Linked DNA regions of Methylosinus trichosporium OB3b. Each later gene encodes a partner of the first gene's protein in a complex. Links are inferred from orthologs where the notes say so. Each region holds a gene or a part of one and is shown on either strand. Other genes may lie near its edges.

Region 1 (9,194 bases):
GAACAGACGCTCGGTCAGCTGGCGTTCGCTCCAATGAGCGCCCGGCTTGCGATAGCGATATTTATAGATCTGAAAGCCAGGGCTCGAGTCCGACGCCATGACGTGAAAGTGAATGTTTTCTCTGAATTCGGGCTTCATCTCCCAATTCCTGCGCACATTGTCGAACATGAGTTCGAGCATCACGCGAGTTCCCGTCAATCGGAATATGTTGTATTCGACATGTCCCGTCGTTTCCGCCTCCCGTCTTTTGTGCGCGACGAGATTGTCGAACGCCCTTTCGAGCAGTCGATCGAAAATTGGCAGTCGGCGGCGCGCCGCCAGCACGCCATTCATGAAATTGAAGTTGGTCTCCCATCCCTTGCTGAACAAGATCAGCTCGTATCGAGCGAGATCGCCCAGGGTTTCGGCGAGCCGTTCGCTGGAGGACGGCCCAGTATGCGCATCGACATATAATCCGCCGTGGTGGCGAAGCAGGGCGAGCCGCGCGACATCGGACTTGCATGCGGGAATGCGAATTTTCTTATAAATCTCACGCTGGGCGTCGCTGTCGAACAGCGGCAGGACGTCGGCGTCGCCGAAGAGGGTGAAGCTCGGATATGATCGGCGCCAAGCGTGAACGGCCTCCGGCTCATGCGCCTCGAGTCCACTCCAGAAGGTAAAGAACACAGAAAGCGCCTCGCCAAGCAAATTTCTCTTGGCGACCATATGGGCTCGATGATGAAAAGTCGAGAGCCAGGGCGCTCCCGCATCGTCGTATTCGAATTCGGCAGCGCGCGCTCCAATTCTGTCCGAGCCCGGATATGACGTTGCTGATCGCGCGCCGGCTTGCTAAACGAGCGAGCTCGCGCACGCTGCTTGCGGAGCATAGGGACATGAAGGACACGGTCATCCTCGGTCACGATGTCGCCGCGCGCAAGGCCGCCGCCGCAAAGGCGTCGATCGCCGCGAGCGCGGGGCTGACGATCGCCAAGCTCGCCGCGGGCGTCTGGTCCGGCTCGCTGGCGCTCATCTCCGAGGCCGGTCATTCGGCCGCCGACGTCGCCGCCACCGTCCTCACTTATTACGCCGTGCGCCAGGCCGAGAAGCCGGCGGACGAAAAGCACCACTATGGCCACGCCAAGGTGGAGTCGCTCGCAGCGCTGATCGAGACCGGCCTGCTGTTCGGCCTCGCGCTGATCGTCGCCGTCCAGGCGGCGCTGCGCCTCCAGGGCGGCGAGCTCGCCATCGACGCCGGCTGGCCGGCCTTCGCCGCGCTCGGCGGCTCGATCATCGTCGATTTTTTCCGCTCGCGCCGCCTCGCCGCCGTGGCCAAGGAGACGCAGAGCGACGCACTCGCCGCCGACGCCCTGCATTTTTCCAGCGATCTCGTCTCCTCGGCGCTGGTCGTCGTCGGCCTGCTGGCGACGCGCGCCGGCTTTCCGCAGGGCGACGCGCTCGCCGCCATGGGCGTCGCCGCCTTCATCGCCGTCGCCGGCTGGCGTCTCGGCCGCCGCACCGTCGCCACTCTGCTCGACGCCGCGCCGCAGGAGATCGTTCCGCGCGTCGACGCGATCCTGCGCGCGACGCAGGGCGTCATCGCCGTGGAGCGTCTGCGCCTGCGCATGGCCGGGCCGAAACTGATGGGCGAGGCGGTGATCGGCGTCTCGCGCACGCTGCCGCTGGAGCGCGCCGCCCGCATCAAGGATGACGCCGCCGCGGCGATCGTCGAGGCTTTTCCCGGCGCGCTGGTCGCACTCGCCGCCCAGCCGATCGCACTCGACGACGAGACCGTGCTCGAGCGCATCCTGCTGGTCGCGGCGCGGCGGCGCCTACAGGTGCATCGCATCATCGCGCAGCAGATCGGCGAGCGTCTCTCGATCACGCTCGATCTCGAATTGGACGGCGCGATGCCGCAGGGTCAGGCCCATGCGATCGCGACGAGCCTCGAGCAGGCCATTCTCGAGGAGTTCGGCCCCGCCGTCGAGATCGAGACCCATATCGAGCCGCTGGAGCCGCATCTGCTGAACGGGCGCGACGCCGAGCCGCACACCCGCAGCCGCATCGAGGAGGCGTTGGCGCGGCATGCGGCGCAGCTCGGGACCTTGACGAGCATTCACGACGTGCGGGTCCGCGAGACTGCCGACGGGCTGGTCGTCAATTATCACTGCTGCGTCGATCCGCGGCTCTCGGTCGAGGCCGTCCATACGGCGGTCGACGCGACCGAGCGGGCGATCCGCGCGGAGTTTCCGGAGATCCTGCGCATCGCAGGCCATGCCGAGATCGACGATCACATGTAATGCGATTGCCCCCTGGCGGTCGCGGGGCGGCTCTGGATTGCTTCGTCGCTGTGCTCCTCGCAATGACGTCCCATAGGTAACGCTCACGCGCCGTTTCGTGATAGAAGCAGCGAAGGATCCAAAGAGCCGCAAGGGAGCTCGGCCCATGTCCGACGCCAATTCCGACATCGACGCCCTGCCGTTCGAGAAGGCCATTCAGGAGCTCGAGGAGATCGTCGGCAAGCTCGAGAAGGCGAGCGTCTCTCTCGACGACTCGGTGAAGCTCTACGAGCGCGGCGAAGCGCTGAAGAAGCGCTGCGACGCTCTGCTGCGCGAGGCCGAGGCGCGCATCGAGAAGATCACGCTCGCCGCCGACGGCCAGCCCAAGGGCGTCGCGCCGCTGGATGTGGAGTGAAGGGCGAGTAGCGAATAGACACTCATTACGTCTTCATCACGAATGGCCGCAACGATCGGGGCGGCGTCATTGCGAGGAGCGTAGCGACGACGTAACCCAGGGGCCGCCCTGCGGCTCTGGCTTGCTTCGCTCCTCGCAATGACGGCCCCGGCTTTTGTTGTCTCATCTGACGATATCGGTCCTCGAATGGCGCAATATATAACTCGCTACTCGCTATTCGCTCACTGCCGGATCGTCACCTTCCGGCCGTCGCGGATGTCGACCGGCGGATCGAGCACGACGCGCTCGTCTCCAGAAAGCCCCTCCTCGACATCGACGCTCGTTCCATAGTCGCGCGCGATGACGATCGACGCCATGCGGATGACGTCGTCCTTGCCGACCACGGCGACTCGCGGTCCCTGCGCGCCGAACAGAATCGCCGGCGCCGGCACATTCACATGCGCCCGCACGCGCGGGATGTCGAGGACCACCCGCACGAACTGGCCCGGACGCAATTCGCCGGTGGGATTGGGAATGTCGATTTCGGTGAGCAGCGTGCGCGACGCCGGATCGAGCGAAACCGCGTTGCGCGTGACGCGGCCCTTGAACGTCTTGCCGAGCTCCGTCGAGAGAATCCTCGCCTCCAATCCATCGACGAGGCCTTGCGCTTCCGCCTGCGGCGCCGACACCTGCACGCGCAGCACATCGTCGCGCGCGAGCTGAAACAGCGCGGTGCCGCCATTGGCGTCGGCGCTGACGAGATCGCCGATGTCGACATTGCGCACGGTGACGACGCCCTTGAACGGCGCCGTCACATCCTTGAAGCCGACGAGTTGCGCGAGCCGGTCGAGATTCGCCTGATTGGCGTCGATCGTCGCCTGCGCCACCGCGACGCCGGCCTCCGCCGATTGCAGATTGGCGGTCTGCGTCTCGACAGTGGCGCGCGCATTGTCGGCGTTCTGCTTGCTCTCGTAATTGTTCTTGGCGAGCGTCGAGGCGCGGCCATAGGTGATCTTGGCCAGATTGAGATTGGCCTTGGTCTGCTCGACCTGCGCCTTCGATTGCAGGAGCTGCGCCTTGGAGAGGGCGAGGTTCGCCTTCGCCTGCGCATATTGCTGATCGAGATCGGGCGCGGCGATGCGCAGCAGCAGATCGCCCTGCTTCACCTTCGAGCCGATGTCGACGCGCCGTTCGGCGATATAGCCGGTGGCGCGGGCGAACAGCCGCGCCTGCTCGAAAGCGAGCGTCTGCGCCGGCAGCTCGATGTGATAGGGGCCGGCGATCTTCTTCACCTCGGCGACCCGCAGGCTGAGCACGGCGTCGGCCTGCGCCTGCTGAAAGGCGCCCGCTTCGCGATCGCGGTCGGCATGGCGCACGGCGCCGCGCCACAACACGCCGAGCAGCAGCAGAGCGATCAGCAGGAGCGGTCCCTTGCGCAGGCGCGGCTTCTCGCGCGCGCCGGCGACCGGGACGGGAGCGAGAGGGCCGCGGGGATGCGGCGTGTCGGTCATAGATAGTCCCTCGGCGCCTGCGGCTCGCCGCGGCGCAAGATCGAATAGAGGAGCGGCACCAGCAGTAGAGTCGAGCAGGTGCCGAAGGCGATGCCGCCCATGACCGCGCGCGCCAGCACGGCGTTCGGCTCGGAGCCGTCGCCGAGCGCGAGCGACATCGGCAGCAGGCCGACGAACATCGCCGTGGCGGTCATGAGGACAGGACGAATGCGGGTGACGCCGGCGAGATAGGCCGCCTCCTCGGCCGAAGCGCCGGTCGCCTCGCGATGCTCGCGCGCGAAGGTGACGAGCAGGATCGAATTGGCCGAGGCGACGCCGACCGACATGATGGCGCCCATCAATGACGGAATGGAGAAGGTCGTGCCGGTGACGAAGAGCGCGAAGACGATGCCGCAGAAGGCGATCGGCAGCGCGAGAATCACCACGAAGGGGTCGCCCCAGCTCTGGAAGTTCACCACCATCAGCAGATAGACGAAGGCCATGGAGGCGATGAGGCCGAGGCCGATGCGGCGGAAGGCCAGATTCTTGCTCTCGATCTGGCCGCGCAGCACGATCTGATTGCCGGGCTGCAATTCGCCTTCGAGCTCGGCGACCACCTGCCGCAGATCGCGCTCGATGGAGCCGAGATCGCGATCCTGCAGATTGGCGTAGATGTCATAGGTCGGCTGCGTGTTGGAGTGGTTGACGACGGTCTGCTCCACGCCGCGCCGCCATTGCGCGAGATTGGTCAAGAGATCGACCTGCGCTGTCGGCGCATTGACGACGGCCGAGACCGGCGTGCCGGCGAAAGCGTCGAGCGAGGCGATGCGATATTCCGGCGTCTGCACGGCGACCTGATAGGGGATGCCGGATTTCGGATCGGTCCAGAAATTGGGTGCGACCTGGAAGGAGGAGGAGAGCGAAATATTGACGTTGTTCGCCACCTGCTGCGTGGTGGCGCCGAGCTGCAGCGCGCGCCAGCGATCGATGTCGACGAAGAATTCCGGCGCGTCGAGAATCTGGTGAATATGCGCGTCGACGACGCCTTTCACGCCCTTGACGCGCTCCAGCAGCTTGCGGGCGATGAGCTGATTGCCCTCCGCGTCGCGGCCGACGATGCGCAGCGCGATCGGCGACGGCAGGCCGAAGTTGAGGATCTGCGTGATGATGTCCGAGGACTGGAAATAGAAGATCGCCTCGGGAAATCGCTGCGGCAGAATCTCCCGCATCTTCTTCATATAGCCGGCCGTCGGCGCATGGCCTTCGTGCAGCGACATCATGATCTGGCCGTCGAAATAAGCGACGACGGTTCCGTCGGTGAAGGCGAAATTATAGGTGATCTGCGGCAGGCCGATATTGTCGATGAGCAGCGCGAGGTCGCGCTCCGGCACGATCTCGCGGATCACATGCTCCACCTTCTGGAAGAACAGCTCCGTATCCTCTATGCGCAGACCCGGACGCGCGCGCACATGCAACGTCATCTGCCCGGCGTCGATCTGCGGATAGTAATCCTCGCCGACATTGACGAACAGCACGCCGCCGAGCCCCAGCACGACGGCGATGACGGCGAGCGTCTGCGCCCGGCGACGCAGCACTGCGGCCAGCAGCAGGCCATATTGCGCGCGCATGCGCTCGAAGCCATGCTCGAAGGCGAGCTGCACGCGCGCGAGGCCGCCGGCTATTCCGGAGCGCCGCGCGTCGCCCTCGAGCTCGCGGCCGTGATGCTCATGCGCGAGCAGCTGATCCATCAGGATCGGCGTCAGCGTGCGCGAGAAGAAATAGGAGGCGAGCATGGCGAAGACGACCGCCAGCGCCTGGGGCGTGAACAAATAACGGGCGACGTCGGTGAGGAACAGCACCGAGACGAAGGCCGCGCAAATGGCGAGGGTCGAGATCAGCGCCGGCTTGGCGATGCCGGAGGCGCCCTCCGCCACCGCATGGCGGAACTCCTTGCCCTCCTCGAACAGACGATAGGTGTTCTCGATGGCGACGGTGGCGTCGTCGACCAATATGCCGACCGCGAGGGCGAGGCCGCCGAGGGTCATGATGTTGATCGTATGGCCGAGCGCGCTCAACACCGCGAGCGAGACGAGGATCGACAGCGGGATCGAGATGACGACGATCAGCGTCGAGCGCCAGGAGCCGAGAAACAGCAGGATCATGAGGCCGGTGAGGCCCGCGGCGATGGCGCCTTCGCGCAGCACGTCGGCGATCGCATGGGAGACGAACACGGATTGATCGAATAGTTCGTCGATGCGCATTTCCGGCGGGATCGCCGCGCGCAATTTGGCGATCGCGGCTTTGACGTTTTCGACGACGTCGAGCGTCGAGGCGTTGCCGTTCTTCAGCACGGTGAGCAGCACCGAGCGCACGCCGTCGACGCGCACGATGTTCTGCTGCGGCGGATAGCCGTCGCGCACCTGAGCGAGGTCGCGCAGCAGCACCGGCGCGTTGTCGACATATCGCACCGGAATATTGTTGAGCGTCTCCAGCGCCTCCGGCGTGGAGTTGAGCCGCACCACATATTGCAGCTCGCCGAATTTCACGAGGCCGGACGGAACGGTGACGTTTTGCGCGGTGACGGCGTTGACGATGTCGAGCGGGGTGAGGCCGCGCGCCTGCAGCTTGGCGACATCGAGATCGACCATGATCTGCCGCTGCTTGCCGCCCCAGGGCGTCGGCAGAGTGGCGCCGGGCGTCGCCGTGAGCGCCTGGCGAATGCGGTAGAGGCCGAAATCATAGAGCTGCTGCTCGGAAAAGCTCTTGCTCGACAAGGCGAGCTGCAGCACCGGTGCTTGCGACGCCGTGTAGCGGATCACGGTCGGCGGATTGATGCCCGGCGGCATCAAGGCGCGGATCGAGTTCATCGAAGAGACGACCTGCGCGATGGCGAGCTCGATATTCACATCCGGCTGGAAAAAAATCTTCATCACCGCGACGCCCTGCAGCGTCTGGCTTTCCATATTCTTGATGCCGTTGACGTTGTTGGAGGTCGAGAACTCGGCGTAGGTGGTGACGCGCTGCGCCATCTCGGTCGTCGAAAGGCCGGTGTAGGTCCAGATCACCGTCACCACGGGAATATCGACGTTCGGAAACACGTCCTTGGGCGTCGACACGATCGCCGCGCCGCCGAGGAGCGTCGTCAAAATGGCGATGACGAAGAACGTCAGCCGGAATTTGAGCGCATATTTGACGAGCTCCATCGGATTCGACCTCATGGCCGGAAGCGGGACGAGCCGCGCTCCGGCGAGCCAATCAACTCGAGCGATGCCGTTCGCGTCTCGCGACCGGCGGGTCCGTCCTCATTCCGTCTTTGCCTTCGGCCGCTTGGGCGGCGCGCTCGCCTCGCTCAGATTGGCGCGCGTCGCCTCGAGCGCGCGCATCAGAGCTTCCGTCTCCGCCTCGCCCAGCCCCGCCAGCGCCTCGCGACGCGTCTGCTCCGAGATCGGCGCCATCGCCTCGAGCAGCGGCAGCGCCGCCGCACGCAGATAGAGTCGCCACGCCCGACGGTCGGTGTCGTGCGGACGCCGCTCCACGAGGCCCTGCGACTCCAGCCGGTCGATCGTCCGGCCGAGCGTGATCGGCTCGACATCCAGCATCTCGGCCAGCGCGCACTGGTTGACCCCCTCGTTGCGCGCCAGATAGGCGAGCGCGTGCCATTGCGCGCGCGTCAGGCCGAGGTCGCGCGCATTCTGCTCGAACCGCTTGCGCATCAGCCGCGCCGCGTCGGACAGCAGAAAGCAGAAGGTGTTGGGCGGCGGCAGGTTCATTGACCGAGCTGCTCTTAGCAATGCTTCTCATGAGCTAGCTTATTAGATGCCTCACCGCGAGCGAAAGCAAGCCCTTGCGCCGGCGTTCGACGAGGAAAGGTTAATCGCCCGGGGAATTGCCGAGCGCCGCCGCGCCCTATCATTGACCCCATGCGGCCGCAGCCCGCGGCCGCCACAGGAGACGCCGCAATGCGAATGATTTTCGGGTTCTCGCTTTTCATCGCGCTCATGGCCGCCGCGCCGGCTTCCGCCCAGGGCACATCCAAGCAGCGCTCGGCCTGCACCAATGACGCCTATCGCTTCTGCGAGCGGTTCGTCCCCGACGCTGACACGGTGGCGCAATGCCTCAGAGCCAATCTCGGCTCGCTCAGCCGCGCCTGCCGGGCGCAAATCCTCGGAGCGTCCAAGGGAAAGAAGCGCGGCCGCCGCCATTGAGCGGCGGCGACGCGCTCGGAGCGCGAAGGCTCAAAGACGCCGGGCGAAACGGCGAATGTCGACGCCGTTCTGGGCCAGCCAGTCGCGCAAGGTCGGGGAGACGGTGACGGTGCGCACGGCGTCGCCATTGACCCGACAGGCGTTCCTCAGATCGAGGTAATGCGCGTAGATGCGGCCGGCTTCCTGATCACCGACCACAGAGCGCACCTCGCCGATGAGATAATTGATGTCATTATCGCTGTATTGAGCCACCAGCGGACAGCCGATCGTGACTTTTTCCGCGTAGGCGGGGAGCGACAGGCAGGTCGCCAAGGCCGCGAGCGCAGGGAGCTTCATGCCGATTCCTCGAGATGTGTCGGTGCTTCTCTCCCCCCGCGTCGCGATCGACGCTGCAGCCCTCCTCCCTCTCGATGAATTTCTTGTCCGAAGTTTGTCTGCCTCGCTTCGGAAAGGTGATCGCGCGCAACCGAATATTTACCCTTCGCGCAAATGGTGGCGGCAGTGAAACCTCGAACTCGAGATCATTCGGCAGTGTGCGAGGAATCGTGGCGTTACCGGCGCGCGCCGCCGGCGGTTGGAGTGGCGTTATGAGTTGGTCGGCTTCCGACGAAGACATTTCGGTCTATGAGAGCGGGCCGGCGCGGGCGCGGCCCCTCGGCAGCCTCGCCGCCTCCTCGATGGGGCTCACGGCCAGCCTCGTGCTGGTCGGCGCCGCGCTGTTCCTCGGCCCCGTCGCGCCCCCGCAGGTCGACGACCTCCCCACCGCCACCATAGCGCCGCGGCCGAACGCTCCCGTGAGGGCCGAGGCGCCGGCGCCGGTCGCGCCCAAGGCCGCCTTCGATCTCGATGT
Region 2 (9,154 bases), 2.2 Mb from region 1 along the record:
ATCGTGAAGATCGACGCAGCGAACCGCTCCGCGCTTCCAACAAATTCGAAAATCGTCTGCAGCGTGATCCTGTACTTCGGCATGTATTTCGACCAATCGCGCATCTACACGTCTCCCGCGGTGGTGACTCCATCGAAAGTCGGCTGCACGGTCGCAGCGCCCTATCAAGTGACGACGGACGCTCCCCAATCGATCTCGATAGCGGTGATCGCCTTCATGACCAACACCACAATGACCGCGACCAATCCGCTCCCCAATGGGTTCGGCTTCGTCGAGCTCGGCTCGCCGAGCATTCCGCTCCCGCCCGATGGCGCGGTGACCACGCAGACGATCTCGACGGTGCTCTGATCCGACGCAGCGACATCGCATGCCGCATCGACGATGCGGCATGCATCGCGCGGCCATCGTCGCTCACCTACGCAAATAATGGTAAGGTTAACCCCACTTTAAGCGTTTTCCCGCATTTTTCCCCTCACTCGGCGTTGCGCCGAAGGCCGCCTCGCGGCCCCAATCTGTGAAGGGAAAGACGTCATGGGCAGATCGAGAGCCCTGTTCACAGCGGCCGCGCTAATCATCGGCGCAACTTCGGGCGCAGCCGCCGCCGACCTGCTTCCTCCGGCGCCGATGGTCGCTGCGCCGCCGCCGGCGGCCGATTACGGCGGATGGTATCTGCGCGGCGACGGCGGCGTCGGGATCAATCAGATCTCCAATCTCCGCTCGACCTTCGATCCGACCAAGGTCGTTCCCGCCCCGCTGTTCGAATCCTATTCGATCGGCGACAGCGCCTTCATCGGCACCGGCGTCGGCTATCAGTTCAACAGCTGGCTGCGCGCCGACATCACCGGCGAATATCGCACCGCCTCGACCTACCGCGCGACGCAGAGCTACACGAATCTCTGGAATGATCTCTGCGGCGGCGCCGTCGGCGGGCGCTGCCACGATCTCTACAACGCGCAGCATCGCGCCGCCGTCTTCCTGGCCAATGGCTATGTCGATCTCGGCACTTGGTATGGGATCACGCCCTATGTCGGCGGCGGCGTCGGCTTCGCCGTGAACTTCCTGCAGAACATGACCGACAACGGCCCCGAAACCGGCGGCTTCGGCTCCGCCACCAACCGCACCCAGACCAATTTCGCCTGGGCCGCCATGGCGGGCCTCGGCTATAATGTGACGCAGAATCTGAAGCTCGAGGTCGGCTATCGCTATCTCGACATGGGCCGCATCAAATCCAATGTCATCGGCTGCCCGGTCGACTGCGCGGGCGAGCGCCAGAGCTTCGATCTCGCCGCGCACGACATCCGCCTCGGCTTCCGCTACGCTCTCGGCGGCCCGAGCTTCGCGCCGATGATGGCCCCGGCGCCCGGTCCGCTGATCCGCAAATACTGATCCTCGAATCCTCCCCGAAGCCTTCGGCGCGCGGCTCGAAAGAGCCCGCGCCGATTTTCTTTTTTCACCGCGGCGTCATCGCCGCCTGTCGTAGCCTTCGCCATTTGCCGAAGGCGTCGCGGACCTGCTCGAACAACCTCGGCGGCAAAAAGCCGAAATCATAACGATCCGTGCGCGGGCGTCGTCGAGGCCGAGATGGCGCTTCACCGCGAGGGAAATTTCGACTGCGCTGTTCGGATCGCGCGGCTGGCTGTGCGTAATCGGTAAGACGGAGACGAGCGTCGCTCCGTCACCTTCGCGCTCGACGGCGAGAACGATCACGCTCGGACGGTCTTTTCGACCTTCTTCATGTCCCTCGTCGGCTCTTCTCGCCAGAGGTAGGAATAGGATATGACGAGGCCCGGTTCCGGAGTCGGCATCCGCCTTCGTCACTTCGGATCGAGCAAGGCGTTCAGATGATCGTGCCGCCCATCCATGCGCGCGGCGGCGATCGCCTCGGCCTTTTCGTCGGACAGCTCGGCGGTCGCGAAGGCGCGGCGTTGCGCTTTGAAGCGCATGAACTCCTCGAACTCGTCCGGCCGCACGAAATAGCCGGTTATCTGGCCGTGACTGGACACCGCCACCGCTTCGCGCTGCGCCAGCATGCGATAGCGTCCGAAATTGCGGGTGAATTCGGAAGCGGGGACGGCTTCGGCCATAGCTCTGAACCTCTCTCGCTCCGAAATATACGCAAGTTCCGCTGATTGCGCAATTTGCGCTTTTCTTCGCCCAGGGCTCTGAATCCGGGTTAACGGGCTGAGGCTTCCAAGGCGATGGCGAGATAATCCTCGCGCCAGCTGGCGATTTTTCTGCGGAGCTTGATGCTGGTGCGTGTGGGCTTTGTGGCCTTGCGCTGCGGTTTCATGGGCTTGTTCTCGGGCTCGGGGGCGGTGCGGATCATATTGATGGCGAAATGCCTGACGACGGCCATGTTTCTCGCGCCATGGCCCTTGCGCAAGCGGGATTGGTCTTCGGCGAAGACGACGTCGAGCACCCAATGCAGCTGGTTCTCTATGCCCCAATGGCCGCGCACGGCCTCGCCCGCCCGCTTCGCTGGGAGAAGGGCCGAGGAGATGTAATAGCGCGTCTCGAAGCGGCCGCGGTCGGCAAGTTCGGCCTGCGATTTGACGCGAATGATCGTCGCGGCGTTCGGCAGGCGCAGCTCGCCCGGAAAGCGGCGCTCGCCGTTCAGCCAGTCGATCTCGGTGATGACGCTCACGCTGCGCTGCTCGATGCGGCCATGGCCCTTGTCGAAATCGACGCATGTGTCGATCCGCGTCGCGGCGGAAAAAGCGCTCTCGATCTCGGCGCGCAGGGTCGGCTGATTGGCTTTGACCGCCAGCAGATAATCGGCGCCCTTGTCCACGATCGCCTGGGCGATCCTGGCGTTGGTGGCGATGGCGTCGATGGAGACGAGCGCGCCTTTCAGCGAGCCGCCTTCGGAAAGGCGATCGAGCAGGACGGGAATGGCCGATAGTTCATTGCTCTTGCCCTCGACCGCCTCCTGGCCGAGCACGAGGCGGCTCGTGGTGGCGAAGGCGGAAACGAGATGCAGCGGGGCTTTGTCCTCGGCGCGATCATGGCTGCGACGCGAGGTCTTCCCGTCGATGGCGATGAGCTCGGGTCGCTCCGGCCAGGTCTCGCGCACCCAGCCAGTGAAGGCCGCCGAGAACAGCGCCGGATCGACGCGGTTCATGAGCAGGGTGAGCCAGCGTCCGCCCGGCACGCCGTGCTCATAAGGCAAATAGCGGCGCAGGAAGCCGATGTTGGCCTTGCCCCAAGATGCAATAGCGTCGAAGTGATCGCAATCGGCCATGGAGGCGCAGACGACGAGCAGCAGCACCTCGCGAAGCGGATGCGCGACGCGCCAGGGCTCGCGCGGGTCGTCAATGATCGAGAAATGGTCGAGAAGCGCTTTCAGACGCGACTTCTCTTTGAAAACTGCGAAGGCGAGGCTCATCACGGCGGCTCCAGAATCACTCCGCCGATAGGGAATCACGCCTGAGCCCATCCGTTAACCGCCGTTAACCCGAATTCGGAGCCCTGTTTCTTCGCCGCCGACGCCTCTCGCGCCGCACCGCAAAATCCGCCATATCTCGCCCATGGCCAAGCGTCCGACCAAACCCGCCGACGAGCCCGCGAGCGACGATCCGCCCCTGCCGATCGGCGCCCCGCCGCAGAGCAATGTGCCCGAGCTCTCCGTCTCCGAGCTCGCCAATGCGCTCAAACGCACGGTCGAGGATCGCTTCGGCCATGTGCGCGTGCGCGGCGAGATCACCAATTACCGGGGGCCCCATTCCTCCGGCCACGTCTATTTCAGCCTCAAGGACCAGAACGCCCGGCTCGACGCCGTCATCTGGAAGACCACCTTCTTCCGCCTGCGCGTGAAGCCGCAGGAAGGGCTCGAGGTCGTCGCCACCGGCAAGATCACGACCTTTCCGGGCAAATCCTCCTATCAGATCGTCATCGACACTCTGGAGCCGGCCGGCGCCGGCGCGCTGATGGCGCTGCTCGACGAGCGCCGCAAGCGCCTCGCCGCCGAGGGCCTGTTCGACGCCGAGCGCAAGCGGCCCCTGCCCTTCCTGCCTGCCGTCGTCGGCGTCGTCACCTCGCCGACCGGCGCAGTGATCCGCGATATTCTGCACCGGCTGCTCGACCGTTTCCCTCGCCGCGTCCTCGTGTGGCCGGTGCGCGTCCAGGGCGAGAGCTGCGCGGCGGAGGTGACGGCGGCCATCGAGGGCTTCAACGCGCTGCCGCCCGGCGGGCCGATCCCGCGGCCGGATGTGCTGATCGTCGCGCGCGGCGGCGGCTCGCTCGAGGACCTCTGGGGCTTCAACGAGGAGATCGTCGTGCGCGCGGCGGCGGCGAGCGCCATTCCGCTGGTCTCGGCGATCGGCCATGAGACCGACACGACGCTGATCGACTTCGTCTCGGACCTGCGCGCCCCGACGCCGACCGGCGCCGCGGAAAAATGCGTGCCGGTGCGCGCCGAGCTGATCGAGCAGACGGCGGTCCTCGCCCGCCGCCTCTCGGGGGCGGAGCGCCGGCTGCTCGACGCCCATCGCCGACACCTCGTCTCGCTGCAGCGCGTGCTGCCCGCGGGCCCGCAATTGCTGATGCATCCGTTCCAGCGCAGCGACCGCGCCGGCGAGCGCCTGCGCGCCGCGCTGCGCCGGGCGCTGGACGCGCGCCGCCTGCGTCTATCGCATCTCACCCATGTGCTCGCCCGCCATTCCCCACAGGCGGAGCTGGCGCGCGCCTCCGAGCGGCTGAAGGGCCTGCACGCCCGGCTGCGCCAGGGTCTTTCCGCACGCATGGCGCTGGCCCGCCGCGAGGCCGACGGCGCGCAGCGGCGCGTGGACCATGCCGAGCAGCGGCTGCGCTCGGCCTATTTCCGCATCATCGCCGACCGGCAGGCGCGGCTCGACCGGCTGGATCAGCTGCGCCGGATGCTCGGCTATGAGAGCGTGCTGGCGCGCGGCTTCGCGCTGGTGCGCGACGAGCAGGGAACGGTGCTGCGCCTTGCGCGCGATGTGACGCCGGGCATGGCGATGGCCATTCAATTCGCCGACAGCGCCGTGCGCGCCCGCGCCGAGGGCGACGCCCCGCCGGAGCCGCCGGCCCCACCGCGGCCCAAGCGCGGGAAGGACAAGACCGGCGGCGGACAAGGAACATTGTTTTGAAACCACGAAACATTTTTTCTCGTCCCACGCGGCGGCGCGCGGATGCGGCGGTTGCGGGGCCGGAAAACGCTCGCCATATGCGCGGAAAGGAGGCACTGCCCATGTTTTCGCGCCGCTCTCCGCGCCGGTCCGCCGGATTGAAGCTCCAGGCCATGGACGCCGAGGATTTGTCCTGCCTCTCCGCCCTCCTCCAGGACGCCCTCGTGCGCGTCGGGGATCTCGCCTTTCTGCCGGAGCAGCGCCGCTTCGCCTTGATCGGCTCGCGCTTCGACTGGGCCGCCGAGGCGAATGGCAAACGTGAGCGTTGCCGTTCCGGCGTGCATTTCGAGGGCGTGCGCCGGGTCAGGCATCGGCGCGTCGCCCGCGACAATCCCGACGCATTTCTCGAATTGCTGGCCCTCACCTTCGAGCCTTCGCAGGAGCCGCCGGGCGGCGTCGTCTCGCTGATTTTCGCGGGCGGCGCGGCCATTTCGCTCGAGGTCGAATGCGTCGAGGCCCGCCTTTCCGACCTCGGCCCACGTTGGCGAGTGGCCGCCTGCCCCTCGCATGAGCTTGACGAAAACGGCGCGGCGAGGTCATGACAACCGGGGATTCCGGTTGGAGATGGACATGACTTGGCGATTGGACGCTTCGGCGGCGGATTTCGAGGAGAGCTTCAAGGCCCTCCTCTCGACGAAGCGAGAGGCGGCGCAGGACGTCGACGACACGGTCCGCGACATCATCGCGGATGTGGCCGCGCGCGGCGACGAGGCGCTGATCGATCTTTCCAAGAAGTTCGATCATATCGATTTGGCGCAGACCGGCATCGCTCTGACCAAGGCCGAGATCGACGCCGCCGAGGCGCGCGTGCCGAAGGAGACGCTGGCGGCGCTCGACCTCGCCCATGAGCGCATCGCCGCCTTCCACGAGCGCCAGCGGCCGCAGGATCTGCGCTTCGCCGACGACGCCGGGGTCGAGCTCGGCTGGCGCTGGAGCGCGCTCGAATCGGTCGGCCTCTATGTGCCGGGCGGCACCGCCTCCTATCCCTCCTCCGTGCTGATGAACGCCGTCCCGGCCAAGGTGGCCGGCGTCGAGCGTCTGGTGATGGTGGTCCCCGCCCCCCATGGCGTCATCGATCCGCTGGTGCTGGCCGCCGCCAAGCGCGCCCATGTCGACGAGGTCTATCGCGTCGGCGGCGCGCAGGCGGTCGCGGCTCTCGCCTATGGCACCAAGACCATTCATCCCGTCGCCAAGATCGTCGGCCCCGGCAACGCCTGGGTGGCCGCCGCCAAGCGCCGCGTGTTCGGTCTCGTCGGCATCGACATGATCGCCGGCCCGTCGGAAATTCTGGTGCTCGCCGACAAGACCGCCAATCCCGAATGGGTGGCGATCGATCTGCTCGCCCAGGCGGAACATGACGAATCGGCGCAGTCGATCCTCATCACCGACGATGCGGCTTTCGCCGACGCGACCGCCGCGGCGGTGGAGCGCCAGCTGGAAACACTGTCGCGACGCGAGATCGCCACGCGCTCCTGGCGCGAGTTCGGCGCGATCATCGTGACGAAGTCGCTCGCCGATTCGATCCCGCTCGCCGACCGCATCGCCGCCGAGCATCTCGAGATCGTCTCGGAAGACGCCGAGGCGCTGGCCGCGAAGGTGCGCAACGCCGGCGCGATCTTCATCGGCGCCTACACGCCCGAGGCGATCGGCGATTATGTCGGCGGCTCCAATCACGTTCTGCCGACCGCGCGCTCGGCGCGCTTCTCCTCGGGCCTCAGCGTGCTCGACTTCATGAAGCGCACCTCGATCCTCAAATGCGACGCCTCCTCCATTCGCGCGATCGGCCCGGCGGCCGTCGCGCTCGGCGACGCCGAACGTCTGCAGGCCCATGCCCGATCCGTCGCCGTCCGTCTCGATCAGCGCGGAGCGTGAGGTGGACGCGCGCCAGCGGCTGATCTCGGTGACGCTCGACGAGCAATCGATCGGGCGCGGCGCCGCGGATCAGGAGCATGAGCGCGCCATCGCCATCTATGACCTGATCGAGGACAACAGCTTCGCGCTCGAGGGCCATGACGGCGGCCCTTACGCGCTCTTCATCGCGCTGCACGACGCCAAGCTCGTCTTCGACGTGCGCGACGAGACGGGCGCGAGCGTCGTCACGCATATTCTCTCGCTGACGCCGTTCAAGCGGCTGCTGAAGGATTACTTCCTCGTCTGCGAGACCTATTACGCGGCGATCCGCACGGCGACGCCGAGCCGTATCGAGGCGATCGACATGGGTCGCCGCGGCCTGCACAATGAAGGCGCCGCTCTGCTCGCCGAGCGGCTGAAGGGCAAGATCCGCTGCGACTCCGACACGGCGCGCCGTCTCTTCACGCTGATCACCGCCCTGCACTGGAAGGGCTGACGCCATGCCCGGCGAAGGCGAACGATCACGGCCGGGAGCCGTTCTCTTCGCCTGCACGCAGAACGCCGTACGCTCGCCGATGGCGGAAGCGCTGGCCCGGCATTATTTCGGCCGCGAAATCTATTTCGCCTCCGCCGGCCTGAAGCGCGGCGAGCCGGACGGCTTCGCCATAGCGGCGATGGAGGAGCTCGGCATCGACATCTCCCGCCACAAGCCGCACACATTCGAAGATCTCGAAGATTCCAACTTCGATCTCATCGTGACCCTCTCGCCGGAATCGCATCACAAGGCGCTGGAGCTCACGCGCACCATGGCGATCGACGTCGTCTATTGGCCGACCCTGGACGCCACGGCGGCGGCGGGCTCCCGCGAGACCATCCTCGACGCCTATCGCGCCGTGCGCGATTCGCTGTCGAAGCGCATTCTGGCGCTGCTGTCGGTCGAGCGCGGATCGGATTGAGGCCGTGTCGTGGAGTCGGCGCGTCATCTCTATTGGTAAATATCAAAGAATTTATGCGCTACGCTACCTCGCCGCCAGCTTAATCGATGTATTCAATCTATGAAAGAAATATATCATCGCGCTAGTAACAACCAAAGAACCCCACGCATCCATTAGATCATCAAGTTTGCACTCAGAGCACAGGCTGATTTTTAAAAAGTAAATTTCTATTGATGCCGCAACATAGATAACTAACGATACGATAATAATTATTATACAAAATATAGTCGCGCGGACAGATACAGGAAAGCTAATACAAACGTAACGCTCTACAAACTCTCTGTTGTCGCCAGTTTTATTTGAAATGTAACATGCAATCGTTCCGACGATTGTTATTGCAAGCATTATTATATCCTCATATAGATCAAAATCACGCCTATTATCGGCAAAAATATACTTATAGAAGTACGGCGCTTCGGATAATAAAATAAATGTAAAAAAGTAGATAAACCTCTCTTTAGACGACACAGCACCATTCTTAAATCGTAAAGCCAATTCTCGATCATTAATAATATTCATCGTGAACCCTTACCTCATGTATGCTGGATAATAGCCGATATCGATTCGAATCGATATCGGCCTCCGCTGCCGCCGAGACCCGGCGTATTTTGCCAGAGCGACGTGACGACTGATCGAGCACCACTGTATAGCCAAGCGATCGCTTATTTTAAGACCTATCATTCCCCGCTCAGCTCGGCAACTCAAGCCTCGCGTCTTCAATGGGGAGATTCACAACGAAGATACAAAGGATACAACGAAGATCACCCGCGCGCGAGAATGGCGAAGAGCAGCGTCACCTGACAGCCGAAGCCGATGAGGAACATCGGCGTCCTGAGCCAGGGAAGACCCAGCGAGTAGATGACGTAATGCGTCGCGCGCGTCGCAAAGAACAAAGGCGCGGCGATCGCCGTCGCCGTCGTGCCGCCGCCGACGATCTGGATCGTCACGGCGAGCACCGCGAAGACGAGGAGATTTTCGATCATGTTGAGATGCGCGCTCTTGGCGCGCTGCGCCCACGGCGCCCTGGTCGCAACCTCGTGCAACGGATCGCGAAAGGCCTCGATCGGTCCAAGCTCCAGGATACGTTGCAGAATATAGGGAATCCACAGGACCGAGGCGAGGCCGGCGGTCAGCACGGTCCAATAGAGCTCGGGGGTGAGG

What was found.
Region 2: the proteins of CQW49_RS11385 (region 1) and xseA are in contact, whole or in part, in a cryo-EM structure (PDB 8TXR), measured with the Escherichia coli proteins. The link is inferred for Methylosinus trichosporium OB3b from one-to-one orthologs.

What each region holds. Positions count from the first base shown.
Region 1 is NZ_CP023737.1:2,361,437-2,370,630, forward strand. Bases 1,080-4,045 are described here. They hold CQW49_RS11385 (exodeoxyribonuclease VII small subunit), read left to right. Parts: upstream 1,080-2,421; coding sequence 2,422-2,670; downstream 2,671-4,045. Other genes in these bases: CQW49_RS11380 (cation diffusion facilitator family transporter), read left to right, coding at 1,080-2,276; CQW49_RS11390 (efflux RND transporter periplasmic adaptor subunit), read right to left, coding at 2,892-4,045. Outside these bases: CQW49_RS11375 (glycosyltransferase), read right to left, coding at 1-705; more of CQW49_RS11380, read left to right, coding at 873-1,079; more of CQW49_RS11390, read right to left, coding at 4,046-4,160; CQW49_RS11395 (efflux RND transporter permease subunit), read right to left, coding at 4,157-7,342; CQW49_RS11400 (MarR family winged helix-turn-helix transcriptional regulator), read right to left, coding at 7,442-7,909; CQW49_RS11405 (hypothetical protein), read left to right, coding at 8,099-8,344; CQW49_RS11410 (hypothetical protein), read right to left, coding at 8,375-8,680; CQW49_RS11415 (hypothetical protein), read left to right, coding at 8,932-9,194. UniProt on the Escherichia coli protein: Bidirectionally degrades single-stranded DNA into large acid-insoluble oligonucleotides, which are then degraded further into small acid-soluble oligonucleotides.
Region 2 is NZ_CP023737.1:118,069-127,222, reverse strand. What follows is about bases 2,892-5,817. They hold xseA (exodeoxyribonuclease VII large subunit), read left to right. Parts: upstream 2,892-3,527; coding sequence 3,528-5,108; downstream 5,109-5,817. Other genes in these bases: hisD (histidinol dehydrogenase), read left to right, coding at 5,718-5,817; CQW49_RS00605 (DUF2948 family protein), read left to right, coding at 5,210-5,689; CQW49_RS00615 (ISAs1 family transposase), read right to left, coding at 2,892-3,385. Outside these bases: CQW49_RS00635 (hypothetical protein), read left to right, coding at 1-348; CQW49_RS00630 (outer membrane protein), read left to right, coding at 532-1,386; CQW49_RS00625 (hypothetical protein), read right to left, coding at 1,462-1,707; CQW49_RS00620 (hypothetical protein), read right to left, coding at 1,815-2,084; more of CQW49_RS00615, read right to left, coding at 2,174-2,891; more of hisD, read left to right, coding at 5,818-7,019; CQW49_RS00595 (UPF0262 family protein), read left to right, coding at 6,976-7,494; CQW49_RS00590 (arsenate-mycothiol transferase ArsC), read left to right, coding at 7,499-7,954; CQW49_RS00585 (MAPEG family protein), read right to left, coding at 8,755-9,154. UniProt on the Escherichia coli protein: Bidirectionally degrades single-stranded DNA into large acid-insoluble oligonucleotides, which are then degraded further into small acid-soluble oligonucleotides.